DNA from 3 places in the Exiguobacterium sp. 9-2 genome. Region 3 is predicted to be linked to each of the others. Evidence: a T-box and tRNA genes for the amino acid it is inferred to sense, from the RefSeq annotation. Region 3 holds a T-box; the other regions hold tRNA genes.
What was found. The T-box of region 3 lies ahead of argS (arginine--tRNA ligase). A T-box ahead of a tRNA ligase gene usually reads a tRNA of that ligase, here a tRNA-Arg.

Region 1: it encodes a tRNA-Arg, which carries the amino acid that the T-box ahead of argS (arginine--tRNA ligase) is inferred to sense. The anticodon was not compared.
Region 2: it encodes a tRNA-Arg, which carries the amino acid that the T-box ahead of argS (arginine--tRNA ligase) is inferred to sense. The anticodon was not compared.

What each region holds. Positions count from the first base shown of each region.
Region 1 is NZ_CP142850.1:2,201,660-2,211,546, forward strand. Features, by position in the region: gene tig (trigger factor) at 1-1,249, opposite strand, end outside; gene VJ374_RS11630 (hypothetical protein) at 1,360-2,328, opposite strand; gene VJ374_RS11635 (hypothetical protein) at 2,374-2,898, opposite strand; tRNA gene VJ374_RS11640 (tRNA-Arg) at 3,001-3,074, opposite strand; gene VJ374_RS11645 (metallophosphoesterase family protein) at 3,148-3,657, opposite strand; gene VJ374_RS11650 (XTP/dITP diphosphatase) at 3,663-4,256, opposite strand; gene rph (ribonuclease PH) at 4,253-5,008, opposite strand; gene racE (glutamate racemase) at 5,009-5,815, opposite strand; gene VJ374_RS11665 (phosphocarrier protein HPr) at 5,902-6,165, opposite strand; gene VJ374_RS11670 (acyl-CoA thioesterase) at 6,231-6,686, opposite strand; gene sdhB (succinate dehydrogenase iron-sulfur subunit) at 6,743-7,549, opposite strand; gene sdhA (succinate dehydrogenase flavoprotein subunit) at 7,549-9,312, opposite strand; gene VJ374_RS11685 (succinate dehydrogenase cytochrome b558 subunit) at 9,332-9,887, opposite strand, start outside.
Region 2 is NZ_CP142850.1:2,438,868-2,448,754, forward strand. Features, by position in the region: gene gpmI (2,3-bisphosphoglycerate-independent phosphoglycerate mutase) at 1-269, opposite strand, end outside; gene tpiA (triose-phosphate isomerase) at 270-1,022, opposite strand; gene VJ374_RS12835 (phosphoglycerate kinase) at 1,050-2,234, opposite strand; gene gap (type I glyceraldehyde-3-phosphate dehydrogenase) at 2,356-3,363, opposite strand; gene VJ374_RS12845 (sugar-binding transcriptional regulator) at 3,417-4,445, opposite strand; gene VJ374_RS12850 (glutaredoxin family protein) at 4,561-4,821, opposite strand; gene VJ374_RS12855 (RNA polymerase factor sigma-54) at 4,812-5,954, opposite strand; tRNA gene VJ374_RS12860 (tRNA-Arg) at 6,108-6,183, shown strand; partial or broken gene clpP (ATP-dependent Clp endopeptidase proteolytic subunit ClpP) at 6,366-6,950, shown strand; gene VJ374_RS12870 (hypothetical protein) at 7,071-7,307, opposite strand; gene whiA (DNA-binding protein WhiA) at 7,390-8,346, opposite strand; gene VJ374_RS12880 (gluconeogenesis factor YvcK family protein) at 8,343-9,341, opposite strand; gene rapZ (RNase adapter RapZ) at 9,341-9,887, opposite strand, start outside.
Region 3 is NZ_CP142850.1:2,879,203-2,889,089, forward strand. Features, by position in the region: gene pulA (type I pullulanase) at 1-1,487, opposite strand, end outside; gene VJ374_RS15070 (YajQ family cyclic di-GMP-binding protein) at 1,593-2,087, shown strand; gene VJ374_RS15075 (metallophosphoesterase family protein) at 2,168-2,761, shown strand; gene VJ374_RS15080 (hypothetical protein) at 2,824-3,429, opposite strand; gene argS (arginine--tRNA ligase) at 3,460-5,142, opposite strand; T-box leader at 5,203-5,420, opposite strand; gene VJ374_RS15090 (GGDEF domain-containing protein) at 5,550-7,226, shown strand; gene VJ374_RS15095 (alpha/beta hydrolase) at 7,242-8,024, shown strand; gene trhO (oxygen-dependent tRNA uridine(34) hydroxylase TrhO) at 8,085-8,999, opposite strand; gene VJ374_RS15105 (TVP38/TMEM64 family protein) at 9,238-9,885, shown strand.

The DNA.
Region 1 (9,887 bases), 680 kb from region 3:
GGAATTGAAGATCGCCTTTAAGCGTTTCAAGACCACCTTGTGGTGCAAGCATCGTTTCAAGTTGATCTGCAGGGATGTTGTAGAGTTCTGACATTGATTGAAGTTCAGTTTGTGTTTCTTCGTCTGTTACTTCGATTTTTTCGTCAGCAACGATTTGCTTAAGGACGAGACGTGCTTTAACACGCTCTTCCGCTTGCTCTTTCATTTCAGAACGCATTGCCTCTTCTGTCGTTCCAGTCAACTGGAAGTACATGTTGAGGTCGATGCCTTGTGATTGAATACGTTGTGTGAACTCTTGAACCATACGCTCGACTTCGTTTTCGACCATGACTTCTGGAAGATCAACTGTCGCGTTTTTCGTAGCCGCTTCGACTAACTCATCGCGCATTGAAGCATCAGCTTCTTGTTTGCGTGTGTTTTCGAGACGCGTACGGATTTTTGTTTTCAACTCGTCGAGGGAAGAAACTTCTTCATCCATCTCTTTTGCGAACTCATCTGTCAATTCAGGGAGCTCTTGCGCTTTGACTTCATGGATTGTTACTTTGAATGTAACTGGTTTTCCAGCGAGTGATGCTTCGTGGTATTCCTCTGGGAATGTCACTTCAAGATCTTTTTGCTCGCCAGTTTTTAAACCGACCATTTGCTCTTCGAATCCAGGAATGAAGTTTCCAGAACCGATAACGAGTGAGTAGTTCTCAGCAGTTCCGCCGTCGAATTGGTTTTCCCCATCGAAACCTGCGAAGTCGAATACGACTGTATCGCCATTCTCGATGACGCCATCTTCTTTAACGACGAGTTCTGCACCGCGTTCTTGCAATGTTTTGAGTTCAGCGTCGACGTCTTCGTCAGTAACGTTCGTTTCAACTGCTGTGTACTCAAGACCTTTGTACTCACCGAGTGTAGCTTCTGGCTCGATGACGAACGTGATTTTGAATTCGACTGGCTTGCCTTTTTCGAGTGTTTCAACGTCGATGTTTTCAAGCGCGATTGGCTCGATTCCTGATTCGACGACTGCACCTTCGATTGTGTCCTTATAAAGGATATCGAGTGCATCTTGGTACAGTGCTTCTTCACCGTACATTTTGTTGAACATTGCGCGTGGCATTTTTCCTTTACGGAAACCTGGTGTGTTCAAAGTCTTAACGACTTTCTTGAACGCTTGGTCTACCGCTTTATCAAATGCTTCAGCAGGCGCTTCATACGTGAGGACGCCGAGGCTACCTGATTGTTTTTCCCATTTTGCAGTCATGCTGAGTCCCTCCAAAATTGTCAATTAGCGTACATGTGTGTACAACAAGTCACATTATAGCACAATCGTTCTGACGATTACCACTGTTGAACGAATCGTTTCCAGATGTCTCAATCGAAGTAAATCTGCTCGAATGCGATGACTTCCGGATAGAGGATATGCACCCCTTGATATAATCGCTTCGCTAGCGGACTCAAGTCACGTTCCGGCTCTTCTTTTTCAAACGACAGACCGGCTAGTTCTTCGCATGCGAGAAGCCACTTCTCCATATCCGACCCGATTGCTTCTCGTTCTTCAAGATGAATCAACTGGTCCGAACGTAAGACGAGCAAGGCTCGAAAAGGATCCATTTTTTCTAATGTATGCATCGATGCGAGTAACGCTTGTTGTTCCTGTTGATGCGCAATCAGCACTTCTTCTAAATCTTGACGCGTCGAGATCGTCCAGTGTACATCTAAATGTGGCACATAAATGTCTGCCGGATAGGACAGATGCTCAATCACACTTCCTAATAACTGATCGATGACGAGTAGGCTTTGATGTTCTGTATCCTGAGCACGAAGATACTTGTGTGTGATGTAGTCAAAGAGCGCAGGTGTCCGTTCGAATTCAGCACCAGCCAAATGGCGCATTTGTTCGACCCAGCTTCCATGTTGCAACACATGCATCAACGCCGTTCCGGAAGTTACAGTACTCTGAGTAACATTGTTTTTTTGAACCGGTGTCGTCTTTTGCTCTCGCACCGTCATCCGCTGTTTGATCTCGTCTAACCGAAGCGCAAGTCCATACGGCAGATACGGTGACGCCGAGCGTAGAGCGAGCTTCATTGGATACCGTTCTCCGAGTTCATAAAGAAAGAGTGCGAGCACTTGCTCCACACCCTCGACTTCAAGAAAACGTTCTGCTACAGTTTCGTATCGTTCACGGTCATGTAGTAATAGCGGTTGAATGACATAGAGTCGGTATAATACGTCTTCTCCTGTCAATTGGTCAGTCTCTAATTCCTTGACCAGCCGTTCCTGTTCAGATGCGGGCAAACGGAGGATGCGCACTCGTTCCGCTTCTAATTCGTGTTCCATCCAGCGGGATGTCCCCATTTTCCGACACTCCTTTTAATTCACTGTTCAGTTTGTGAATGGATCAAGCAATGATGTCCAGTTCGTGATTGCCTCTTGTAATTTCCCTGCTTGTTCGATGCCAAGACGATTTAATGTATCGAGAGAGACGTCTGTTTCAAGAAGTCGTGTGATATCTTCTGATTGATTCACGAACTGCTCGAGCTTTGCACTTAAATTTTGTAACTCTTGCGGTGGATTTTCAAGTCCCGCCAATCGTTGGTCGATTTGGTCCAGCTCTTGATTGAACTGATCAATCGTTCCGTTTTCCTTTAACTTTTCGACTTGTTGGTCGAGCGCTTGCTCCGGATTCGTGGATTCGCGTGCTTTCGCAGCCGCTTCATTCAAAGAAGAAGATAAGTCGGACGTGACTTGTGCCGTATCTTTCGCAATCCCTTGAAGTTCTCCAGCATAATCGACACTATTTTTCACATCGTTGACCTGTTGTTTTGCATCATCAACTGTATTTGAAATCTCACTACACCCTACAAGAAACGTACTGAGTAACAGGACTGTACCAACTTTCTTCCACATCGCTTTCATCCCTTTCGAGTTCATGATACCTTAATTATAAACGAAAATTGAAATAAAAAAAAGAGACCGCCCTCGTAAGGGCAGTCTCTATTTTAATTATAGCGTCCCAAGAGGGATTCGAACCCCCGACCGACGGCTTAGAAGGCCGTTGCTCTATCCTGCTGAGCTATTGGGACGTGTCAACACGAATAAACTATACTAGAACAATTCTTTCGTGTCAATCACATTACAAAGATTGCATTTATTTTATTACAAAAATGTTCCGTCGAGGTGAAGTGCATTGACGCGATCCCCGTTCACGTCAAGAAAATCGACAGAATAGCGGTCTTGTTCTACTTCAAGAATCGCATACGTCTTGTCTGGACGATGGCGTGGCATCCGAATCGATCCTGGATTGATGAATAACACACCATCCCGATACTCCGCCTTCGCAACATGAGAATGACCATACAAAACGATATCAGCTTGCTTTTCGTTCGCATGATGTTGCAAGACATCTAGGCTATATTTGACGTCCTGACGATGTCCGTGGACACAGAGGACCTTATGCTCGTCCATTTCCGACGTGACTTCTTCCGGGAAATCGTGTCCATAATCACAGTTCCCCCGTACAACACGATATGGATATAACGATTCAATGTCGCGCGTCAATTGAGAGTCTCCACAATGAAAAGCCAAATCCACGTCCTGATGCCGTTCGAATATCGTAAGCAGTTCTTGTTCTAGTCCATGGCTATCACTAACGATCAACGCTCTCATTTTCATCACACTCCTAGGAAAGTAGTTAAGTCCTGTTCGAGCTTGCGCAATGCATTGCCACGATGACTGATCATCGCTTTTTCTTCTTTCGTCAACTCAGCAGCCGTTTGTCCACTTGCCGTGACGAACAATGGGTCATAACCGAAACCGTTCGATCCCGTTGCTTCAAAACCGATTCGCCCTTCCATTGTTCCGCGTACCGTCAATGTTTCGCCTGTTGGTTTTGCTAGCGCGAGTACACAAACGAAGCGTGCCGTCCGCTCCTCTTCCGGAACACCTTCTAACTTTTCAAGTAGTAGAGCGTTGTTCGCTGCATCCGACTTTTCAAGACCCGCGAAGCGTGCCGAGTAGACACCTGGAGCGCCATCTAAAGCATCGACTTCAAGACCTGAATCGTCAGCAAGTACTGCGTGACCAAAGTAGGCTGCTGCTTCTGTTGCTTTTAAGAGTGCATTTTCCTCGAATGTTTCACCTGTCTCATCCGTTTCTTTAGCATCCGCATGATCGAGTAACGACTCGACTGTATAGCCGAGACGCCCAAGCATGCTTTCGAGTTCCTTCACTTTACCAGCGTTATGTGTTGCGACGATGACTTTCATTTATGTTCCCCCACTTCTTCTCCTACATACCACCACGAAACACCGAGTGCGTCGCGACCGGCTTCAATCAGTTCCTTAATACCTTTTTCCCCAAGTTCGACCATTTCGAGCATCTCTTGACGGGAAAAGGTCGACTCTTCTCCTGTTGCTTGCATCTCGACGATTTTACCGGATGAGGTCATGACGAGATTGAAGTCGACTTCAGCTGCAGCATCCTCTTCGTAGCATAAATCAAGTAAGGCATTCGATTCGACGATTCCAACTGAGATGGCGGCGATACCCTCTTTGATTGGTGTATCGGTCAATTTTCCCGCTTGAATCAGTTGATCGATAGCTCGAACGAGTGCTAAAAATCCACCGGTGATCGATGCTGTTCGTGTTCCGCCATCAGCTTGAATGACGTCACAATCGATCCAGATCGTCCGTTCACCAAGTTTTTCTAAATCGACGACCGCTCGAAGCGATCGGCTAATGAGACGTTGGATTTCCATCGTCCGCCCCGTCTGTTTGCCGCGAACGGCTTCTCGTGCAGTCCGCTGAGCGGTTGCCCGCGGTAACATCGAATATTCCGCATTGATCCAGCCTTGGCGTTTTCCACGTAGAAATGGTGGTACCCTTTCCTCGACGGTCGCCGTGCAGAGGACTTTCGTATCACCCAGTTCAATCAAAATCGAACCTTCCGCGTGTTTATTGATGTCAACTGATAACTGTACTGGACGGAGATCGTCCGCCGTTCGTTGGTCTCTCCGCATTTAATCTTCCTCCGTTCCAAGGACGATGCGCTCCGCATGAATGGGCTGATCGAGCCAGTCCGTTGCAATTTGGTCAAATGAGCGGATATCGCCTGTCGCGTAATAACGATGTTCTGGTATTTGTGTCACATCTGCTGAAATCGTGTTGTAATCAAGTAGTGCTGCTACTTCGAGTGCGGTTTCATCCCCTGAAGAGATGAGTTGAACGCCTGGTCCGATGACCCGTCCAATGACATCTGCTAAGAGCGGATAATGGGTGCACCCGAGTATTAGTGTATCCATATCGTAATTCATTAAAGGTCGTAGCGTATTCGCAACGACACGTTCGACGTATGCGCCATCCGTCTGCATTGACTCGACGAGCGGAACGAATGGCGGGCACGCTAACGATTCAACGACAACTTGTCCTTCGACATGTCGTAACGCCTTCTCGTAGGAATTACTTGTAATCGTCATCTTCGTTCCGATGACACCGATTCGTTTCGTACGTGTCACCTTGACTGCTGCACGGGCACCCGGATCGATGACACCGATGACAGGTATATTTAAACGTTCTCGCGCTTCTTTTAAGACGACAGCTGTAGCTGTATTACAGGCGATCACGATCAATTTCACATCTTGTTGTACGAGATAATCAATCATCTCCCACGTAAACTCACGAATCTCTTCTTCTGGACGCGGACCATACGGACAACGTAGTGTATCCCCGACATAGATGATTCGCTCATGGGGCAACTGTCGCATCAATTCACGTGCGACCGTCAATCCACCGACTCCGGAATCCAGTACTCCAATCGCTCGATTCACTCTTCTCCACCTCTTTCTCTCAATCTTATGGTAACAAAAAAGGACGACGGTGCAAGACCGGCGTCCGAGAATGTACGATTACAGGATTACTGAGCAAGACCTTCGCTAGTCAGCATATCTGAAAGAGTCGTGATTGCTTCAGAAGCATCGTCACCGTTTGCAACGATTTTGATATCTGAATCTTTCGCGATTCCGAGTGAAAGAACACCCATGATTGACTTCAAGTTGACAGTCTTTCCGTTGTATTCCAAGTTGATGTCTGATTGGAATTTAGAAGCTGTGTTGACGAGCTGAGTAGCGGGACGAGCGTGAATGCCTGAATCCGCGATGACTTTGAATGTTTTTTCCATGATTAAGAAATCTCCCTTCACTAATAACGTACTAGTGAGTCGTTTTCGAATATGTGAACTCATTATCAAATGATAACGGATTCGAATCGATTCTGCAAGGAATTTTTATATGTCTCACTCCATGGGAATGCTTTCCCGGCACGATTGATTTGTACCATCGATGTCCGTCCTGTGAACATCAGTTCACCCTGCTCATCAAATGCCGCATAATGGACGTCACACGATGCACTTCCGACATGTACTGGGTACGCATAGACGGCGAGACGTGTCCGTGGATACACTTGGCGAATGTAATTACACTGGGCATCCGCAACGACGATGATCCCGTCTTCTGCAAGCGAGTATCCGGTCTCCTCTAACATCAATGTCCGAACGTCCTCGAAATAGACGAACGGTACCCGGTTATTCATATGACCATAGGCATCCGTCTCTGCAAAACGAACAGCGACGTCGAGTCGTGTTCCATGTTTCATTTGTTCAAGCCATGATTCGAGTTCTGGAATATAAGCTGGTACGCGCACAATCGGTTCCTCCTGTCTGAATGAAAAAAGAAGGAGCAAGCTCCTTCTTTAATAACTTATGAACTAACTGCTTCACCTGTCCGTCCTTCGTCACTACCGAAGAACTTCTTGAATGAGTGAAGTGTCGTCTGACGGTTCATCGCTGCGATCGAAGTCGTCAGCGGAATGCCTTTCGGACAAACCTCGACACAGTTTTGAGCATTACCACACTGCATGATCCCGCCATCTTCCATCAACGCTTCAAGACGTTCTTCCTTATGGAAGGCACCTGTTGGATGCGAGTTGAATAGACGAACTTGTGAGATCGATGCTGGCCCGATGAACGTCGAACGATCGTTGACGTTCGGACATGCTTCGAGACACACGCCACATGTCATACATTTCGATAACTCATATGCCCATTGACGTTTGTTCTCTGGCATCCGTGGTCCTGGACCTAAGTCGTACGTTCCATCGATCGGGACCCATGCTTTAACCTTTTTCAACGCATCAAACATGCGCTGACGGTCGACTTGAAGGTCACGAACGATTGGGAATGTCTGCATCGGTTGAAGGCGGATCGGTTGTTCGAGTTTATCGACGAGTGCCGTACACGATTGACGTGGTGTACCGTTGATGACCATGGAACAAGCGCCACATACTTCTTCTAGACAACCCATATCCCAGTTGATCGGTGTCGTTTTTTCACCGGCTGCATTCACAGGATTACGACGAATCTCCATTAAAGCAGAGATGACGTTCATGTTCGGACGGTACGGAATTTCAAACGCTTCATCATACGGTTTACCATCAGGTCCATCTTGACGTTGAACGATGAATTGAACCGATTTTTGCGTAGTAGATGATTCGAGTGGTGTCGCCATTATGCTTTCACCTCTTTCTTCGACTTCTTACTGTAGTCGCGTTTCCGCGGTGGAATCAACGACGTGTCGACATCTTCATAGAAGATTTCTGGATGACCATTCGTATAACGAGCCATCGTTGTCTTCAAGAACTGTTCATCATTACGTTCCGGGAAGTCCGGTTTGTAGTGCGCCCCGCGACTCTCGTCACGTTTTAAGGCACCGAGCGTAATTGCTTCGGCTAGGTCGAGCATGTGATCGAGCTGACGGATGAACGACGCTCCTTGGTTACTCCAACGTGCTGTGTCCGTTGCCGAAATGCGCGTGAACCGATCACGAAGTTCCTTGATTTTCGTGAGTGTCTCTTCGAGCTTATCGTTATAACGGACGACCGTGACATTATCCGTCATGATTTCTCCAAGTTCACGGTGGATCTGATACGCGTTTTCTGTACCTTCCATCGATAAGATATCGTTAAAACGATTGATTTCTTCGATCTTATGCGCTTCGACGACGTCTTCGCTCATCTCATGAACCGATGTCTCAAGTTCATTCATATACGCGATCGCTGACGGTCCGGCGACCATTCCGCCATATACCGCAGAAAGAAGTGAATTCGCTCCGAGACGGTTTCCTCCGTGCATCGAATAATCACATTCGCCTGCTGCGAATAGTCCAGGAATATTCGTCATCTGATCGTAGTCGACCCATAGTCCACCCATTGAATAGTGAACAGCCGGGAAAATTTTCATCGGTACTTTTCGTGGATCATCACCGACGAACTTTTCGTAGATTTCAAGGATTCCACCGAGTTTGACGTCGAGTTCTTTTGCGTCTTTATGTGATAGATCAAGATAAACCATGTTCTCCCCGTTGACGCCGAGTTTTTGATTGACACAGACGTCAAAAATCTCGCGTGTCGCGATATCTCGTGGGACAAGGTTTCCGTATGCCGGATATTTCTCTTCAAGGAAGTACCAAGGTTTACCGTCTTTATACGTCCAGACGCGACCGCCCTCACCACGTGCTGATTCACTCATGAGACGTAATTTATCATCCCCAGGAATCGCTGTCGGGTGAATCTGGATGAACTCACCGTTCGCATAGATCGCACCTTGACGATAGACAGCTGCTGCCGCTTGTCCTGTGTTGATAACCGAGTTCGTCGATTTTCCGAAGATGACCCCAGGACCACCTGTCGCGAGGATGACAGAATCCGCGGCAAATGCCTCGATTTCCATCGTCCGGAGGTTTTGACAAACCGCTCCACGACAGATGCCATTGTCATCGATGATGGCACGAAGGAATTCCCATCCTTCATATTTTTCTACCAAACCTTGCGCTTCGAACTTACGAACCTGTTCATCTAATGCGTACAATAACTGTTGCCCCGTCGTCGCTCCAGCGTATGCCGTCCGGTGATGCAACGTTCCTCCGAAGCGTCGGAAGTCGAGTAACCCTTCCGGTGTCCGGTTGAACATGACACCCATGCGGTCGAACATATGGATGATCTTCGGTGCTGCTTCCGCCATTTTTTGAACAGGTGGTTGATTTGCGAGGAAGTCTCCACCGTATACCGTGTCATCGAAATGCTGATATGGTGAATCCCCTTCCCCTTTCGTATTGACTGCTCCGTTGATGCCACCTTGTGCACAAACAGAGTGTGAGCGTTTGACGGGTACGAGTGAGAATAACTTAACTGGTACGCCTTGCTCTGCTGCTTTTATCGTAGCCATCAGACCGGCAAGCCCTCCGCCGATGATGACAAGATTCTTGTTCGCCATGTTGTCAGTTCCCCTTTCCTTACAACACGCCTGCAAACGTTAAGATCGAGCGTACGCCTACAAACGATAAACCGATGAATACGAGTGCTGCCACGTAAGACATCGCCCGTTGAGATGCTGGTGACTGCGTGATTCCCCAAGTAATACAGAACGTCCATAGTCCGTTCGCGAGGTGGAATGTCGTTGCCAAGATCCCGACGATATAGAACGCTAACATGAATCCGTTATCGACGATGTTCTGCATCATGCTCGCATCAACTTCTGTTCCCATCGCAGCGGCAATCCGAGTCTCCCAAACGTGCCATGTGATGAACACGACGAGGAACACTCCGCTAAACCGTTGCAAGACATACATCCAGTTCCGGAAATATGTATATCGTCCTGTGTTCGCAGAACCCGTGAATGCGATGTAAACACCGTAGACACCATGCAAGATGATTGGAATGAAGATGACAAAGATCTCTAAGAACAATCGATACGGAACGCTCCCCACAAATTCCGCGGCCTTATTGAAGTCTTCCTCACCACGTACGATGAAGTAGTTCGTCGTTAAGTGCGAAAGTAAAAATAACCCG
Region 2 (9,887 bases), 440 kb from region 3:
GAGCGATCCTTGACCGCGTTGTTGATTCGGGATAGCGATTGATAGACGACGCGACCTGCACCGATGTTCAGGTGACCCACTTCTGAGTTCCCCATTTGACCTTCAGGCAAACCGACGTATTCACCTTTCGCATTCAACAACGTATGCGGGTATTGACCCCAGTAACGGTCGAAGTTCGGTTTGTTTGCCGCCGTAACGGCATTTCCGAACTCCTCGTCACGCATACCAAAACCATCAAGGATGATCAGTGCGACTGGACGTTTTTTCATTTAAATCGCCTCCAACAGTTTGAGGAACGATCCTGTCTCAAGACTTGCACCGCCGACGAGCGCGCCGTCGATGTCTGGTTGAGCCATATATTCTTTGATGTTTTCCGGTTTGACGCTACCACCGTATTGGATGCGGACAGCTTCTGCTGCTTCAGCACCGAATTCAGCTGCAACGACGTCACGGACGAATTTACAAGAATCTTGTGCATCTTGTTCTGTCGCTGATTTACCTGTTCCGATTGCCCAGACAGGCTCGTAAGCAACGACGAGATTTTTCACTTGGTCGACAGTAAGACCTTTAAGGCTGTTTGCTGTCTGTTCGCGGATGACGTCTTCGAACTTGCCGCCTTCACGCTCTTCCAGTGTTTCACCTACACAAACGATTGGAACGAGACCGTGCTCGAACGCTTTTTTCGCTTTGCTGTTGATGAACGCATCTGTTTCGCCGAAGTACTCACGACGCTCAGAGTGACCGAGGATGACGTATGTCACGTCGAGTTCTTTGAGCATGAGCGGGCTGATTTCACCAGTGAACGCACCGCTCTCTTTGTCGTACATGTTTTGAGCACCAATCTTAAGATCCGTACCAGCTGCTGCTTCTGTCAAGTGTGCCAAGAATACTGCTGGCGCACAGACGGCTGCGTCGACTGTCGTCGAAGCAGGTACAGCTCCTTTGACTTCCTCAACGAATGCGACTGCATCCTTGAGCGTCAGATTCATCTTCCAGTTACCTGCGATAATTGGTTTACGCATTGAGAAACACTCCCTTGTGAACTTAGATTACTTGTCGTTTAGCGCTTCGACACCAGGAAGAGCTTTCCCTTCCATGAATTCGAGACTTGCTCCACCACCTGTAGAGATGTGGCTCATTTTGTCAGCAAGACCGAATTTCTCTGCCGCAGCAGCTGAGTCGCCACCGCCGATGATTGAGTACGCATCACTGTCCGCAAGAGCTTGCGCGACACCTTTTGTACCGTTTGCGTATTTATCGAGTTCGAATACGCCCATCGGTCCGTTCCAGACGACGAGTTTCGAGTTCTTGATTGCCTCTGCATAGAGTTCAACCGTTTTTGGACCGATATCAAGTGACATGTGATCTGCTGGGATCTCTGTGATGTCACGTGGTCCGACATATGTTTCTTCTCCGAATTCCTTCGTGATGACACAGTCGATTGGCATGAGGAACTTAACGCCTTTTTCTTCTGCTTTCTTCATGAATTCCTTCGCTTGGTCGATTTTATCGACCTCAAGAAGTGAAGTACCGACTTCGATACCACGAGCTGTGAGGAACGTGTACGATAAGCCGCCACCGATGATCAACGTATCGACGATGTCGAGTAAGTGATCGATGACACCGATTTTATCCGCTACTTTCGAACCACCGATGATTGCCGTGAACGGACGATCTGGGTTAGAAAGAGCTTTACCGAGAACTTGAAGTTCTTTTTCGATGAGAAGACCGGCAACTGCAGTGTCGACATGGTGTGCGATACCTTCTGTCGATGCGTGTGCACGGTGTGCTGCGCCGAACGCGTCGTTGACGAAGACGTCAGCGAGTTTCGCGAATCCTTTAGCGAGCTCTTCGTCATTTTTCGTTTCACCAGGGTAGAAGCGAACGTTCTCTAAGACGACGACATCGCCGTTTTCGAGTTTGTTGACTGCTTCTTCTGCAACTGGACCGTATGCTTCTTCAACGAGCTTGATGTCTTTACCAAGCAATTCGCTGAGGCGTGCTACGACAGGTGCAAGTGAGAACTCAGGGTTCTTTTCGCCTTTTGGACGACCCATGTGGCTAGCGAGAATGACTTTTGCTCCGCCGTCGATCAAGTGTTTGATCGTTGGGAGTGCAGCACGGATCCGTGTGTCATCCGTGATTTTACCGTCTTCCAACGGTACGTTGAAATCCACGCGTGTAAATACGCGTTTTCCTTGTACATCGATGTCGCGAATCGATTTCTTATTCATACATTCGTCCTCCGTCTCTTACGTATAGTGAGGGGCGAATGCCCCTCCCGCTTTTTTCCGCAATAAGAGCGGAGACTGATATCGTTTCCGCTCTTATTCAATTGCTATTTAATTGCTCGAATTACTTAGCGATTTCTGCGAAGTGTTTGAGTGTACGAACGAGTTGGCTAGTGTAAGACATTTCGTTGTCATACCAAGCAACTGTTTTAACGAGTTGTTTGTCGCCGACTGTCATGACTTTAGTTTGAGTTGCATCGAAGAGTGATCCGTAAGAGATACCAACGATGTCAGAAGAAACGATTTCGTCTTCAGTGTAACCGTAAGACTCGTTAGCAGCTGCTTTCATTGCTGCGTTGATTTCTTCTACAGAAACTTTTTTGTCAAGTACAGTTACGAGCTCAGTGAGTGAACCTGTAGCGACTGGTACACGTTGTGCAGATCCGTCAAGTTTACCTTGAAGTTCTGGAAGAACGAGACCGATTGCTTTTGCAGCACCAGTTGAGTTTGGAACGATGTTTGCTGCTGCCGCACGTGCACGACGGAAGTCACCTTTAGGGTGTGGAGCGTCGAGTGTGTTTTGGTCACCAGTGTAAGCGTGGATCGTAGTCATGAGACCTTCAACGATTCCGAACTGATCTTGGAGAACTTTAGCCATTGGCGCGAGACAGTTAGTAGTACATGAAGCACCAGAGATAACTGTTTCAGTTCCGTCAAGGATTTCGTGGTTCGTGTTGAAGACGACTGTTTTCATGTCGCCAGTTGCAGGTGCAGAGATAACGACTTTTTTAGCGCCAGCTTTCAAGTGAAGCTCAGCTTTTTCTTTGTCTGTGAAGAAACCAGTACATTCGAGAACGATGTCAACACCGAGCTCGCCCCATGGGAGTTCTTCTGGGTTGCGGTTAGCAAGTGTTTTGATTTCTTTACCGTTGACGAGGAAGTAACCGTCGTGTACTTCAACTTCGCCGTCGAAACGACCTTGAGTCGTATCATATTTGAGAAGGTGTGCAAGCATTTTAGTGTCTGTAAGGTCGTTGATCGCGACTACTTCGATTCCATCGAATTGAAGAATTTGACGAAGTGCCAAACGTCCGATACGTCCAAATCCGTTAATACCAACTTTTACTGCCATGATAATTTTCCTCCTTTTAATGTAAAGCGAGTTATCTATTATTCAAAAGGGGGTTACCCTTTCAAAATCGAAGCTGCTGCGCCTTCATCCGTGATCAGGATGATGTCCGGCGACTGTTTGACATAGGCGTTGATCGCTTCTGCCTTCGAATGACCACCTGCGACGACGATGACGTGTTCGACTTGCTTCAAGTCAGCCAGTTGGAGACCAACCGTCTTGACCCGGTGCACGATGTTCCCGTCTCGGTCGAAGTAATATCCGAATGCTTCCGCTACTGCCTGTTCATGTTCCAGTCGGGTCAGGAGATCCTCAGACGCGCGACGACGTTTTGCCATCGTTTTCGCCTCACCAATTCCATGTACCACGATTGAAGCACCTTTAATCATTTGAAGCACATTTTTTATGCTCGGCTCTTCAATCATCTTGACGAACGTCTCTGTACTGACCATGTCCGGGATGTGAAGCAGATGATAATCACTTTGAGCGCGTGACGCCATCCGTGAGCATACTGTGTTCGCTTGTAGTTCGAGCGTTTCTCCCAGTCCTCCGCGTGCCGGAACGAACGTCATCGGACGGTGTTCCTTGTCTGGCGACATCATCGCCGCGACGGAAGCCATCGTCGTACCGCCTGTGACAGCGATCGTATTGTGATGGTCTGAAGAAAGCTCTCGTTTGAGTCGTGCGACGGTCGCCCGCCCCATGTCTCGTTGTACCCAGAAGGTTTCATCGGAATCACCCGGTACGATGACGACGTCCCGTACTCCAAGTCTCTCTTTTAAGGCTTTCGCCATGTCTGAGATCCCTGCGAGTTCTCCCATGATGCTGTGCATGCTGCGAAGAACGTTTCGTCCTTCATCTGTCAAGGACATCCCTTGCGTCGCGACCTCTAAGAGGTCTTGCTGCTTCAAGAAGTCAACTTCCCGCCGTAAGACGCGTTCCGTCAAGCCAAGGCTTGTCGCAAGCGTACGTCGTCCGATTGGTTGCATCAGTCGTACGTAATGAAGGATGTCGTAGCGTGTCTGCATTTCTTCGATCAGATCAGGCACGATTCGTTTTTGGATCTGGACTAACTGCCGAATCATGTATTTCCCTCTCCTCTCAAGTAGCTGGACGCTTTTTGTCCCGCATGTCATAACGTGTCCCACTTGGTACACCGTTATCATAACAGTCCATTTCTCGCCTTGCAAGTCTCGTTTCTCAAGTTTTTTGAAGTAAGCGGTTTCTTATCGTTTCCGTCTCAAATTTGCCATAACTCCAGATTTCCTCGTCATGCATGACGACCGGAATTTCATATAAGAACCGTAGACTGAGCGCTTCATCCTGATCGATGTTGACTTCCTCGAATGTCCATTCCGGAAACTCATCGAGTACGAAGTCGAGTAAGATGGCGGCCTCTTCACATAGCGTACATCCCGGACGTGAATAGAGTGTTAAGTGTCTGTGTCGTTTTAATCCCATTCTGATTGCGCCTTCCTTTGCTGCATCGTTTTTTTCGTTAAACCAAGTGCTGCCCGATATTTCGCAACCGTCCGTCGCGCGACTGTCAGACCGTCTGCTTGCAGACGATCCGTCAATTGCTGATCACTTAACGGACGATCGCTATGTTGAATGTATTCGGCGATCCGCCGTTTAATTAAAAAACTCGAATCTCCGGTTGTCGTCCGTGAGACGAACAAGTCTTCTAAAGCAACGAGACCATGAACCGTCTCGACATACTTCGCAGCAATCGCTCGACCAATCGTTGACGGATGATGCCCCGTCGCCTCAGCGACTTGTTTTTTCGTCAGTGGCTCAAGATGCAGTTCTCCCTTGAACCAGCGTTCTTGTCGCTCAAGCAAGACCGAGAGGATAGCATGCATCGTAACGCGACGTCGTTCGTACGCGCGCAAAAAAGGCGTTGCCTCTTTTAATCCGAGCCACTTCTGATCCATGTCGAGTGTCATCCAGTCGATCTGAAGTTTTCCATCTAACAGGTGAATCCGTGCTTCTGCCATGACCGGTCGTTCTTCTTTAGGAAGATCCGGTGTCCGGCTCAGGCGCGTCAATCGTTTTCGCAACCGTGCTCGATCCTGTTCACTGAACTGCGCGAACACTTGACTCGCCGGTTCATGTCGTAACCGATCCGTCAGTCCGATCAATTCTGCGTCGTCTAGCTCGATCGCCTGTAACCATTGGCACTCGCGCTCCGAGCGGGCAGCAATGCCGACTGGTTCACATTGTTGTAAGAGTGTCCGTGCTTCTGTAATCGTTGCGACATCGGTCGAGAAGGATGCAGCGAGCTCCTCGTCCGATGTCCGCAATAAACCGTCCGCTTCTAAATACACGATGAGTTGTTCCGCCATATATCCTATTTCCTGTCTGACTGATTCTAAACGTATTTGTGCAAGAAGCTCGTCTTCATAGGATGCCAAATGTCCTGCCATCTGCTCGGCCTCTAACGAAACCTGATTCGGGTAATGGCGGTGCAATCGTCGTTTTAACCGCCGCCATTCCTCCTCGAGTTCTGCCGCTGGTTGCTCAAGTACGTGTAACTGATACTGTTGTGACGCCGATAACGTCATCTGTTGCGTTTGTTCCTGGCGTTGATCCATCGATTTCCCTCCCTCACTTCTTATTATAGAAGAAACGTTTTGAAAAACATGCTCTGAACCCCTTTTGAGTCGCTAGAGAAAAGAAAAGTCATCCTTCCCTATTGCTTTTCTGAAAAAATGTCGCTATACTATTAATTGTTCAGTACATCAGATGCACCCGTAGCTCAGGGGATAGAGCACTGGTTTCCGGTACCAGGTGTCGGGAGTTCGAATCTCTCCGGGTGTACCATTTATTCAACCACAAGGCAATGCCAGCAATGGCATTGCCTTTTTTCTATACTGATATGTTTCGTTTGCCCTTGTAATGGAAAAATACCTAAAAGTCGCATCGTATCTTTTGACCAATATTGACCAAAGGATTATGATAAGGATAAGTCGAATAGGAAGCTACATACCAACTATAAGGAGGCAAAGACTATGTTAATTCCAACAGTCATCGAACAAACAAACCGCGGGGAACGTGCTTACGATATCTACTCACGTTTGCTAAAAGACCGCATCATTCTTCTCGGGAGCGCGATTGACGACAACGTCGCCAACTCAGTCGTTGCCCAACTTCTGTTCTTAGCAGCAGAAGATCCAGATAAAGAAATCTCGCTTTACATCAATAGTCCAGGTGGTTCGATCACTGCCGGTATGGCGATTTACGATACAATGAACTTCATCAAACCACAAGTCTCAACGATTTGTATCGGTATGGCAGCATCGATGGGTGCGTTCTTGCTACAAGCAGGCGCAAAAGGAAAACGTTTCGCGTTACCAAACGCTGAAATCATGATCCACCAACCGCTCGGTGGTACACAAGGTCAAGCATCGGATATCAAAATCCATGCGGAGCGTATCATCAAAATGCGTGAGCACCTCAACAAAATCATGGCTGAAAACACAGGACAACCACTTGAAGTCATCGAACGCGATACAGAGCGTGACAACTTCATGTCAGCACAAGCTGCTGCTGATTACGGTCTCATCGACCGCGTCATGGAACGTGCATAAGTCATCCAGAGTGTCTTCTTCGGGAGGCACTTTTTTTGTATCCATAGAAAATCGAAGCCTTGTCGGTTATCGTTACATACAAAAAAACCTCCCGTTCCTTATAGAACGAGAGGGCGATGATCAGTCGATCAAGTCTGTGATGTCTGAAACGATATCGTGGTTTTCACGAATCAGCGAGTAGATCGCGTTCGCATGTGGCGAAAGCTCTTCTTCTGCTTGTAATTGTTTCAGGAATAAAGATGTTGCGAACGCAACGAGTGTGCTTTTCGGTACACCGATTGCTTTTGCTTTTTTTGTTAACACTTCATCAAACTTCGCATCGACTGTCAGCGAAATACGTTTCTTTTCGTTAGCCATTTCAAAAACTCCTTAATTCGAACATTTAGTTGCATCGACTATATATTATAGTAGACTATGGTTCATCCCGCAAGCGACCCTCTTATATGGCCCCTGTCATCGACTCGCCATTTCGTACTTTTTCAGCGATTTGATCAATCTTCCGCAACCGGTGATTGATCCCTGATTTTGAGATGGAGCCGCTTTCGACCATCTCACCAAGCTCTTGCAACGTGACGTCTTGATGTGTCACGCGCAAGATCGCGATCTCTTTCAATTTATCCGGTAAGACATCGAGTCCGACCGTTCGCTCGAGGAACTTAATATTTTCGACTTGGCGTAATGCTGCGCCAACCGTTTTGTTGAGGTTCGCTGTCTCACAGTTGACGAGACGGTTGACCGAGTTACGCATATCTTTTAAGATCCGGACGTCCTCGAACCGTAGCATCGATTGTGTCGCATCAACGAGCTTGAGGAAATCAGAAATCTTCTCGCTCTCCTTGATATAAAGGATATGTCCCTTTTTCCGTTCGATTGCCTTTGCGTTCAAATCAAAAACGTTTGATAGACCGCGGAGCGCCGCATTGTGTTCTTCATATAAGCTGAAGATCTCCAAGTGATACGACGACGTCGCCGGATTGTTGAGCGAACCCCCGGCGAGGAACGCCCCTCGTAAATACGCGCGTGCTTTTCGTTCATCGTTTAAGATCGTGTCACTGATGGAACGAATCATCGTGAATCCTTCTCCTAAAATCCCGAGGTCTTGCAAAATCTTATCCGCCTGTTGTTTGACGCGGACGATGTAGACATTATTCTTTTTCAGACGCATTTTCTTCCGAACGAGCAGATCGAGATGAACCCCGTATGCTTTTTTCAAAAGCGAATAGATCCGACGGGCAATCGAGGCATTCTCGGTCGAGATATCGAGTGTCAGACCACGTCCGAGACCGAACGAGATCGCACCGTTCATCCGGGCAAGCGCCGCGAGTTCCGCCTTCATCTCGTGATCGGTGATCGGAATCTGCGTTAATTCTTTTTTGACTTCTGAGGCAAAGCTCATGTCAGCTCCTCCTTTCCTTCGAGTTGACGCATCCGTCGAATCGACAACACTTTTCGCATGACGAGGCTTGCGACAGCATCTGAGTCATGACGGATGAAGTGATGATTGTAATCGACGATATCGTCCGCAAGCACTTCAACGCCTGCTAACTCGAATTGTTTTTCATTATAGGTGACGATGTCAGCGTGATCCTTTTGGTATTTCTTCAGGTAACTCGCATCGATCGATTCATTATTAACGATGATCGTATCGACGACTCCTTGTCCGAGGAAGCGTTCGAGTGCCGCTAAATGTTCATTGGCTGTGAACGCCGTCGTCTCACCGGGCTGCGTCATGACGTTACAGATGTAGACGACTGGAGCTAGCGATTGCTGGATTGCTTCCCGGATTTCGTCGATCAGAACGTTCGGGATGATACTCGTATAGAGACTACCCGGACCAAGGACGATGACATCGGCATCAAGAATCGCCTGAATCGCTTCCGGTACTGGACGGACATCTTGTTCTTCAAGGAATATCCGTTCAATCTTCTTACCGACCTTCGGAATCAACGACTCGCCTTTGACGATCGTCCCGTCCTCAAACTCGGCACAAAGTGTGATCGTCCGTTCCGTCGCCGGATAGACTTTTCCTTCCGCGTTCAACAGTTGCCCCATGACACCGATCGCTTCAACGAACGAACCGTTACAAAGTTGGGTTGCTGCCGTCAACATCAGATTTCCGAGTGAATGACCATGCAGTCCTTCCCCGGTCTCGAACCGGTACTGCATGATCCGGTCCATCAATGTCTCTGACTTCGATAAGGAGACGATGACGTTTCGGATATCGCCCGGCGGCAACATATTGAATTCCGTCCGCAAACGACCAGAACTGCCCCCGTCATCAGCAACGGTGACGATGGCTGTGATGTCAAGCGGGTAATGTTTCAGTCCACGAAGAAGCGTCGAGAGTCCTGTTCCACCACCGACAGCGACGACTTTACGTTCCCATTTCATCACTTCTCCCCCTTCGCATACACATAATCCCGGTGATTCGTCTCAATATGATACTGCGTCGCAAATTCTTTACTGATCGCTTCTGCAAACGTGATTGAGCGATGTTTCCCACCTGTACAACCGAGGGCGATGACGAGTTGCGACTTCCCTTCCCGCTCGTATTGCGGAATCAGGAATTCGAGCAGGTCGACGAGTTTTTTATAGAACAGCTTTGCTTCCGGCCATTGCATGACGTACGATGCCACTTCCTCGTCAAGTCCAGTTTTTGGACGCAACTCTGGAATGTAGAACGGGTTCGGTAAGAAGCGCAGGTCAAAGACAAGATCCGCATCAAGCGGTAAGCCATGTTTAAAGCCGAACGACATGACGTTGACCGTGAACGGAATCCGTGTGCCTTCCGTGAACTCCTTTAAGAGACGTTCTTTCAGTGCAAGCGGCTTGATGTCACTCGTATCAATCAGCATCTGTGCTTTATCGCGGAATCCTTCGAGCAACGTCCGTTCACGTTCGATTCCAATCAATGGTGAATCCGTCGGGGCAAGTGGA
Region 3 (9,887 bases):
TGTCCGGCATGGAGGAAAGGAATCCCTTGTCCCGTCAAAATGATTGCATTTGCAAGCATTTGCCGTTTCCGACGAATCTCTTCCGTGTCTTCTGGACGAGACACCGTCAATTTATCCCAAATCGTCAAATCATCATGAGCCTCGACGTACGAGACGACTTGATTCGGCTCATCGGCAAACCCTTGCGAAGAGACGTTACCAGCGATTCCCCGTTTGACTTCACTCGTCCGGTCAAATGCACCACTGATGAAACCACAGTCTTCTGGCGTTTGGACGTCGCCTTTGACCCCGTCCCGTAAACCGTTGTTGAAATGAGCGATTCCTGGCATCTTCGGTGCGTTGAAATAGTTCGCTTTTTCTTCCGGATCAAGTGGCGTATCGAGGTCCCAGCCTTCACCGATGATCAGAATCGATGGATCAATCCGGTCAAGTGCATGGCGCACTTGATTCATCGTCTCAACATCATGAAGTCCCATTAAGTCGAAGCGGAACCCATCGAGATGGTATTCTTTCGCCCAGTACGTCACACAATCAAGAATGAACTTTCGCATCATCAGACGTTCAGATGCAGTATCATTTCCACAGAAACTACCGTTTGAGAGACTCCCATCCGCCTCTTGACGATAAAAGTATCCAGGAACGAACTGACCAAGCGGAACCGTCGCCGCATCATACGTATGATTGAAGACGACGTCCATGATGACACGGATCCCGCGATCATGTAACGCCTGCACCAATTGTTTTAATTCAAGGATCCGCGTTCGTGGATCATCCGGATTCGAGGAGTACGAACCTTCCGGCGCAAAGTAGTTCACCGGATCATAACCCCAGTTATAGTTATCCGGGTCGTTCGGCGCTGTCTCATTGACCGAGCCAAAATCATAGATCGGTAGTAACTGGACATGTGTCACACCGAGGTCTGCCAAATAATCAAGCCCTGTCAATCCACCATTTGGTGTCCGTGTCCCTGCTTCCGTCAGTCCAGCGAACGTACCACGTGCAACGACACCACTGGCCGGATGACTCGTTGCATCGCGTACGTGTAATTCATAGACAACTGCGTCTTGCGAAGAATGGAACAATGGACGTTCTTCAATCCATCGTTCTGGTGTCACACTGGTCGGGTCAATTAATGCGCCGCGCTTTCCGTTCGTTCCGACGGCTTTCGCATACGGATCGACCGCCTCGACCTTTTGTCCGTTGATGCTCGCTTGAAACGTATAGAAATAACCTTCATATGTCGCTCGATCGAGTTCAACGACGTACGTTCCCCGTTCGTCTGCCACCATCTCGACCTCTTCGACTTTTCGTGCGCGTAGTGTCTTGTAGAGACGAATCACGACACGTTCTGCTGTCGGCGCCCACAAGCGCACGTGAATCGCTGTCTCTGAGAAGGTCGCTCCTAAATCATTTCCACTATAGGCAAATCGCTCATCCAGTTCTTGCGGTGTGAGCGTCAACATGTCTGCTGTTTGTTTCAAAGCCAAGCACCCCTTTCATTTCATGGTTTTTATTATAACAAAATTTCAAAGCAGTGGACGCTTCCGGTATTCCTCTCTAAAATAGAGAGTGGAATGAAAGGGGAGATTGAAATGGCAGCAAAAGATAATTCATTTGATATCGTGTCACAAATCAACATCGAGGAAGTCAAGAACGCGGTCCAAATCGCACTGAAGGAAATCACGAACCGCTTCGACTTCAAAGGTTCAAAGAGCGACATGAAGCTCGAAAAAGAGGATTTAATTCTAATCTCAGATGACGATTTCAAACTCGATCAAGTCAAAGATGTCTTAACAGCAAAATTGATCAAGCGCGAAGTCCCAACCAAAAACCTGCAGTATGAAAAAGTCGAGCAGGCTGCCGGGAATACGGTCCGACAACGTGTCATCCTGAAAAGTGGAATCGACCGTGACGACGCGAAAAAGATCAACAATGCCGTCAAGGAATCGAAATTAAAAGTGAAGACACAGATCCAAGATGACCAAATCCGCGTCACAGGTAAATCACGTGACGACTTACAACAAGTCATGCAGATCGTTCGTGAGCTTCCATTATCAGTCGATGTTCAATTCATTAACTTCCGTTAATCGATTGATCTGAACGCTCATATTCAAAAGATAGGTATAACGCATTTTCGGGTATCTCCTTAACAAAGGAGTGGTCGATCATGCGTTATGCCCTTTTTGCGGATCTTCACAGTTCAGTAGCCGACACAGCGGCTGTCCTAGCTGACATACGACAGCTCGCTCCCGATGCGCATTTGTTTTGTCTCGGTGATGTTCATGAATGCCATGTCGGTAAAAAGCGAGCGAAGCGCTATTCTTTCGAATCGCTCTCCCTCGTCGTGACGCTTGATGATGATTTTTTAAACCTAATTGATTTTAAGACGTTACTGGGTAATCAAGAAGAGCGCATCCTGTCGCTCGTTCCACCGCAACTATCTCCTGTCATCGATGCGTTACGCGACTGCCCTCGAAAACAACACATCGAGGGTGCATTGTTGATTCATGGAGATCAATTGAATTGGTCCCGTGATTTTTTGCCTGATCTGTCACAGCAACGTGAACCAGTACTCTTTTTTGGTCATAGTCATATCAGAGGTTTGTTTCGAAATGGTATTGCTCTGTCGAGCCCATTGTATCAATCTTTATCCATTAATGGAGGACGATATGCCATCAATCTAGGTCCTGTCGTGTTCGAACGAGAATGGTGTCTTTACGATTCAGTGCAACAATCGATCGTATTCTATCAGGCGAAGTAAGAGGATACGACAAAAGCCGTCGGGCACAGGGCTCGACGGCTTTTGTTCATGCATCTTATTGATCAGAGATAACGGACAAGCGATGCCTTGACGATATCCACTTGTGTGAAGTTCGTCTCTTCCGCGAATGCTTCGATGACTTGACGGACATCCCCTTGACGACGAACGAAGCTCGTCGGAACTGGTGTTGTACCGACAAGTTGCTCATGCAAACTCGTCAATCGATGATCATCGATGATCGTCGTCATCAAATCAAGGAACAGAAGAACATGCAGACGGTTCAAATAATCCCATGGTTTATCTTCCGAACGGAATTCATTACGAGCGAGCCATTTTTTTAATCCGATCGCATCGATTTGACTCAACGTCTCTGTCGTGCGTGCCGACTTCCAAAGCGTCAACAGTTCGCCGAGTTTTTTTCGTGTCTGTTTCTTACGCATGAAGAATTCAAAATTGTCTTTCGTGCGCAACGCGTCTCCTTCAATCGGAGCAATCAAATCAGCTTCCGGCGCCGTCACGAAATCGTGAACGAAATCGACAGACTCTCCCGGTAACCAAGCAGCGACTTTCCCGTGAAAATCAGCCATGAAGGCGACCGTTTCTGCCAAAGGCTCCTGCTTCATCTGTGAAGCAGCTTGCTGTAATCGGTCTTTCGTCTCAGTCTTCATAATCTACCTCTTCTTATTCGTGGATTGGTCTTACATTTCTTCTGGAGCGCCGACACCAAGCAAACGAAGACCCTCTGTCAAGACGATCGTGACCGACTTGACGAGTGCAAGACGCGATTGTTTTGCTGCGTCATCTTCGAGAACACGGACGTGTCCGTAGTATTTATTGAAGCTTTGTGCAAGATCTAAGACGTAACGGCTGATGATTGACGGCTCGCGACGTGTGAACGCACGATCGATGACCGTCGAGAATTGGTTCAGCATCGATACGACACCCCATGCATGATCATCGGCACTGCCAGCGAATGGTGTGCCATCATAGCTACCTTTACGGAGCAATGAGTGCGCACGAGCATTCGTGTACTGGACATACGGTCCTGTTTCACCTTCGAATTTCAACATCTGCTCAAGATCGAACTCGATGTTGTTCATCCGTTCGTTCTTTAAGTCGTGGAAGATGACGGCGCCAACACCTACTTGACGAGCTGTGGCTTCGGCATTCGCTAAGTTCGGATTTTTTTCCGCGATGTTTTGCTTCGCGACGTCGATTGCTTCTTGTAGTACTTCTTCAAGCAAGACGATCCGGCCTTTACGCGTCGACATTTTCTTTCCGTCTTTCATGATCAGACCGAACGGTACATGGTGCATTCCGTCGACGTTCTCAAATCCAAGTTTCTTCAGGACTGCGAACAATTGCTTGAAGTGAAGCGCTTGTTCCCCACCGACGACGTAGAATGCTTGCTCAAAACGGTACGTTTCGAGACGATAGACAGCAGCTGCTAAGTCACGTGTCGCATAAAGCGTTGCGCCATCCTTCTTTTTAATTAAAGCAGGCGGCATACCTTCTGCTTCGAGGTCGACGACCATTGCCCCTTCTGATTCGACGAGTAAATCTTTTTCTTCAAGCAAATCGATGACGTGTTGCATCTTATCGTTGTAGAAGGCTTCTCCGTTCAAGCTATCGAATTTAACTCCGAGCATCTCATAGACACGGTTGAACTCGACGAGTGAGACTTCACGGAACCACGTCCAAAGTGTTGTTGCCTGCTCATCACCTTGTTCGAGTTTTTTGAACCAGAGACGTCCTTCGTCCTCAAGCGTCGGATTTGTTTCCGCTTCTTCGTGGAACCGGACGTATAATTTCAACAATTCCTTGATTGGTTCTGCACGGACCGCTTCTTCCTCACCCCACATCGTGTAAGCCACCATCAATTTCCCGAACTGTGTTCCCCAGTCCCCTAAGTGGTTGACACCGACGACGTCGTACCCTTTTTTACGTGAGATTTGGTTGAGCGCATTTCCGATTACTGTTGAACGTAAGTGACCCATCGAGAAAGGTTTCGCGATGTTTGGTGATGAAAAATCAGTGACGATCGTTTTTCCATTCGCTTCACTTGATCCGAACGCCTCTTGCTCCGTCAGGACTTGGTTGACGATTTCTTGCGAGACGACTTCCCGGTTCAAGAAGACGTTAATGTAAGGACCAACAGCTTGAACGTTTGAGAACAACGGCGCATCAATTTTTTCTGCGAGCTCCGAAGCAATCATGTTCGGTGCTTTACGGAATGCTTTCGCGAGCATGAAACATGGGAATGCCAGATCTCCATGATCTTCATGTTTCGGTTGCTCGATCAGTTGTTCGATTTGTTCAACCGATAAGGCACCTTCCATGACTTGATGTAATACTTCTGCATACTGCGCTTTATAACTCATCTTTATTTCCTCCTGCTTTACTGATTTTTTGGCAATAAAAAACGCCCCTTGCGCCACGCGCAAAGAGACGGAATGACCGCGGTACCACTCTTCTTGGTGTCACTCGACACCCACCTTGTTCGGGGATAACGGGGTTCCCCCGGCTACGCCTTTTCCTTCAGGAATCGGGCAGCGTCTCAGAAGTGCGTTTCACGATCGGTTCGTCCTCAGGCTTCCACCATTCCCTGATTCGCTAGTTGACGAAAATCAACCGTTACTCTCTTCATCATCGACTGTATTCGATATCTTTCACATTATACGCAATTCTTTCTTTTCTCTCAACCTTATTTTTTTGGTAAATGGCTTATCAAAATTTCCACAATTCGGGTATAGGAATAAAAGATACTTCTCAGGGGGAGGGATGTTTCATGCGCTACTACCAACATGTAGCCCGGGCGAGCTGGATCGTCTTCGGTCTCGTCGCTTTGACATTATTAGTGATCGGCATCGTTCATCCACCAACCTTCCATCCTTCCATCTCCATCATCAACACCCTTTATTTGTTTGGACTCGTTCTCCTGTTTCAGTTCGATAATGTCCGTCGTGGTGGCATTTACTATACATTCCAAGAAGGCATCATCTTATTTTTATTCCTCAATTACGGTTTGACGTACGCTTTGATTTTAAGCCAAATCGGTATTCTCGTCTTTCAATTCATGTCTCACCGAAAAGCGATTCGCTGGAAACGTTTCGTTTATCTCTACCCAATCAACGCCTTGTTCGATTTAGTCTACATCTCGCTTCCGGCCTTTGCGTATTATGCGCTCGGCGGACCAATCGGCTCAAACTTTACGTATACGAAAGCCTTACTCCCTTTCATCGGCTTTTTGATCACTGTCTTCCTTGTCTCTTACTTCCAATGTCTGTTCGTCAATCGCTTCCTCTACTTGAAATACGATTGGCGACGTCTCGTGAAGTTGCAGTCCCTCGTTTATGGAATCAGCATGTTAAGTGCTCTACTTGGAATCTGGTTCTACGATGAAAGTCCGCTCGTCGCGGCTACAGTATCCGCCTTGATTCTCTTCTTGTTCAAACGTCTGTTGCAAGAACGTGGTGACTTCCTTGAAGCAAACGATAATGCCAAACGATTTGATGATGCGAAGGAACACTTGTTGATTTCCCGCTTCGAGCGCGAGACGATCGATTCGTTACTCCTCGATTTACCACATCTGTTGCCGTTTTCTGAAGGTTGGATCTCAATTCAACAACAGCGGAAACAAGTCATCTATAACATTCGGACGAAACAACCAATCGACGTGTTACCACTGTTTCATTCCTTGTCAGCTGACGATTTGCATACCCCAATCATCTATGGTCTGCGTTGCGACTGGGGAAACGATATTCAAATCGGATTGCCTGTCGATCGTCACTCGATGCTAGCGATTCCTTCGATTACGAGCGGAGAGGTCGATGTTTCGATCATCCTGTTCCATCAAGTCGCAGACGCCTATGATGTGACAAATGCTGACGAATTATCTCGTTTGCTTCGTACCTTTTGTCGCGTCTTAGAACGCTCACGTGAAACGGTCCAACTCTATACGGAAAGTCGGACCGATGCTTTGACCGAATTACCGAATAGCCGTGCTTTTTATGAACACGGTCGGCAGGAATTTGCCGCTGACTCCTACCCGCTCTCCGTAATTCTGTTCGATATCGATCATTTCAAACGTGTCAATGATACGTACGGTCATAAAGTAGGTGATCTCGTCCTTCGTGAACTCGGTCGACGCATCCAGACGATCCAATTGCAACATGATGATGTCTTTGCTGCTCGTTATGGTGGGGAGGAATTCGTGCTTCTGTTGCGAAATGGTAGTCAAGAGGCTGCTATTCAGATTGCCGAGACGGTCCGCCATACGGTCATGGATCGTCCCTTCCTCGTCGATGGTCACCGACTGTCCTTAACCGTCAGCCTCGGAATTGATACAGTGGATGAAAGATATCAACGGACGTTCGAAGAATCGTTACGTCAAGCCGACCATGCACTCTATGTCGGCGGAAAACACAACGGACGCAATTGTACCGCGCATTATGCAAACCTTTGAAAGGTCGTGACTCTATTGTCGATTACGGAAATTGAAATGACGCTACCGACATCACAAGCCCACCGGACGATTCGAATTCATCGTCCGCCCCATTTGGATCCTTCTGAAGCATTACCAGTAATTTATATGCACGATGGACAAAACGTCTTTAGTGGAGAAACCGCCTCGTTCGGAAAAGGCTGGGAGATTCATCTTGCACTACAACAGACACAGATTCCGGCAATGGTCGTCGCGATTGACAGTCCAGAAGATGGAATGGATCGGTACGATGACTATGCTCCTTGGAGCGACGAAGCCTTATTGATGCGGAGCGCCTATCCTTCGCATCGGACGTCAATTGGTGGCAACGGTAAGGTCTATATGGACTGGATCATCCGCGAGTTAAAACCATACATTGATGCCAACTATGCGACACGCCCTGATGATACGACAATGATCGGCAGTTCGATGGGTGGCGTCATCTCGCTATATGGATTATTCGCGTATCCGGAAGTCATCACGCGCGTCGCTGCCTTATCGACTGCCGGATGGGCAAACTTCTCCTCACTCCTTGAATTCATAGAGCGAAGCCCGTCTCTGTCTGCAACGCATCGCTGTTATATGGACGTCGGCACAAAAGAAGTGAGTGGTCCGATGACCGAGACGGATTATTTACACACGAATGATGTCTTAGCGCGAGCGATTGAACAGAAACTCACTCAAAGTCGCTATACGATCATTCCGGAAGCAATCCATCATGAAACGGCCTGGGCCAAACGTTTGCCAGATATTTTACGTTACTTGTTCCCGTCCTCTTGAATACACAAAAAAAGCCGGACGGTTTCTATTAAAGAAATCATCCGGCTTTTTACGCGTGCCTTATACTAATTCTTCTTGTTGCTCTTTTTCATAACGGTTGCGCGGATGCTCCCGGCATTCATCGGAACACGAACGCATGACTTTTGGTTCGCATTCTTCACAGCAGAAGTGCTGTCGATTACATTCCGGGTTTGCACAATTAACATAGCGCGTCTCCGGTTTTCCGCAGTAGTAACATTCTGAGACGACAGACGGATTGACGGCATTGACAGGAACTTGTACACGCTCATCAAAGACGTATAGTTCACCTTCCCAGTCTTCTCCTTGTGTCTGTTCATCTTTTCCATACATGACGACTCCGCCTTTCAGGTGGAAGATATCATCACTCTGTTGCCGTTTACGGAAGTACGCCGTGAATTTCTCACAACGAACGCCACCCGTACAGTATGTGAGAACCTTTTTCCCTTCAAACAAATGCTCGTTCTCGTCTAGCCATTCAGGGAATTCCCGTGAAGCATCGACATCGACTTTTACGGCATTCTTGAAGTGTCCGAGGTCGTATTCGTAGTTGTTGCGTACATCGAGAATGACGACGTCATCTTGTTTCATCATTTCTTTCCACTCTGCTGGTTCAAGATACGCAGCGTGTTCTTCTGGTACGTTGAATTCGTCCTCAAAACGCCATGTGACGAGTTCTTTTTTGTAACGGACGAACGTCTTTTTGAAGGCATGCTCTTCAACTTCATCAATTTTGAATTCGATGTCAGCGAATCGTGGATCCGCCGTCAAGTCCTTCATGTATTGTTCCGTTTGTTCGACCGTTCCAGAGAGTGTGCCGTTGATTCCTTCTGGTGCAATCAAAATCCGACCTTTGATACCGAGCTCTTTACAGTAAGCAAGATGCTCTTTCGTTAGCTGTTCCGCATTTTCAATTGGAACATACTTATAAAATAATAGTACGCGATAAGGTTTCATATTCCTCATTAGCCCCCATGTCAGTTTTTTGCAGTAAAACGAACGTTGGCAAACGAAGCGTCTAGCTATTGACTAGCTGGGAACGCCTGCAAAACGCACCCATTTAAGTATAATACCAACTACCTTTCGAATGTACAATCTACAATTCCTGAATCCCTTTCAAGGAATTTCATTCCCTTTCTGAATCAGAAAGAGGTAAAATAAAACACAGTAGTACATCTCGCAAGGAGGATTCCGAATGCTCCATACACTTCGTGACTGGATCGAGCAGATGATTTTCTTTCTCCAAGACTTACCTGGAGGAGCTGCCACCGGTTTGATTGCCCCGTTTCTTGAGTCTCTATTTCCTTTCCTACCACTCGTCCTGATCATTTCCGCGAATGCGGCAACTTATGGTTTTGGTATGGGTGTTCTCGTATCATGGGTCGGGAGCATGCTTGGATCACTCGTCGTCTTCGCTTGTATTCGATATCTATTTCGTCGTCCGGTCACGCGTTGGCTTGAAAAACACCATGCCGCGCAACAGTGGATTGAACGTGTTCGTCACATGAGTCCCATCTCACTCGGATTCTTTTTTTCGCTTCCATTCATGCCTGCGTTCATCATCACGTCCATTTCTGCCATGATTCAACTATCGCTGCGGACGTATTTGATCGCTGCTGGTGCCGGGCGTCTGATCGTCGTCATCATCTTCTCGCTAATCGGAAAGGAATGGTCCACGTTCCTCGAACGTCCGATGCGTCTTGTCCTTCTATTTTTGATTTTACTCGCCATCTGGGGAGTTAGTCGCGGGACGGAAGAATGGTTGAAGCGTCGTGCCCTTTCAAAACGTGCGGATCATTTACGAGAAATCGAAGATAAGATCGAACGTCCATCTGAAAAATGACT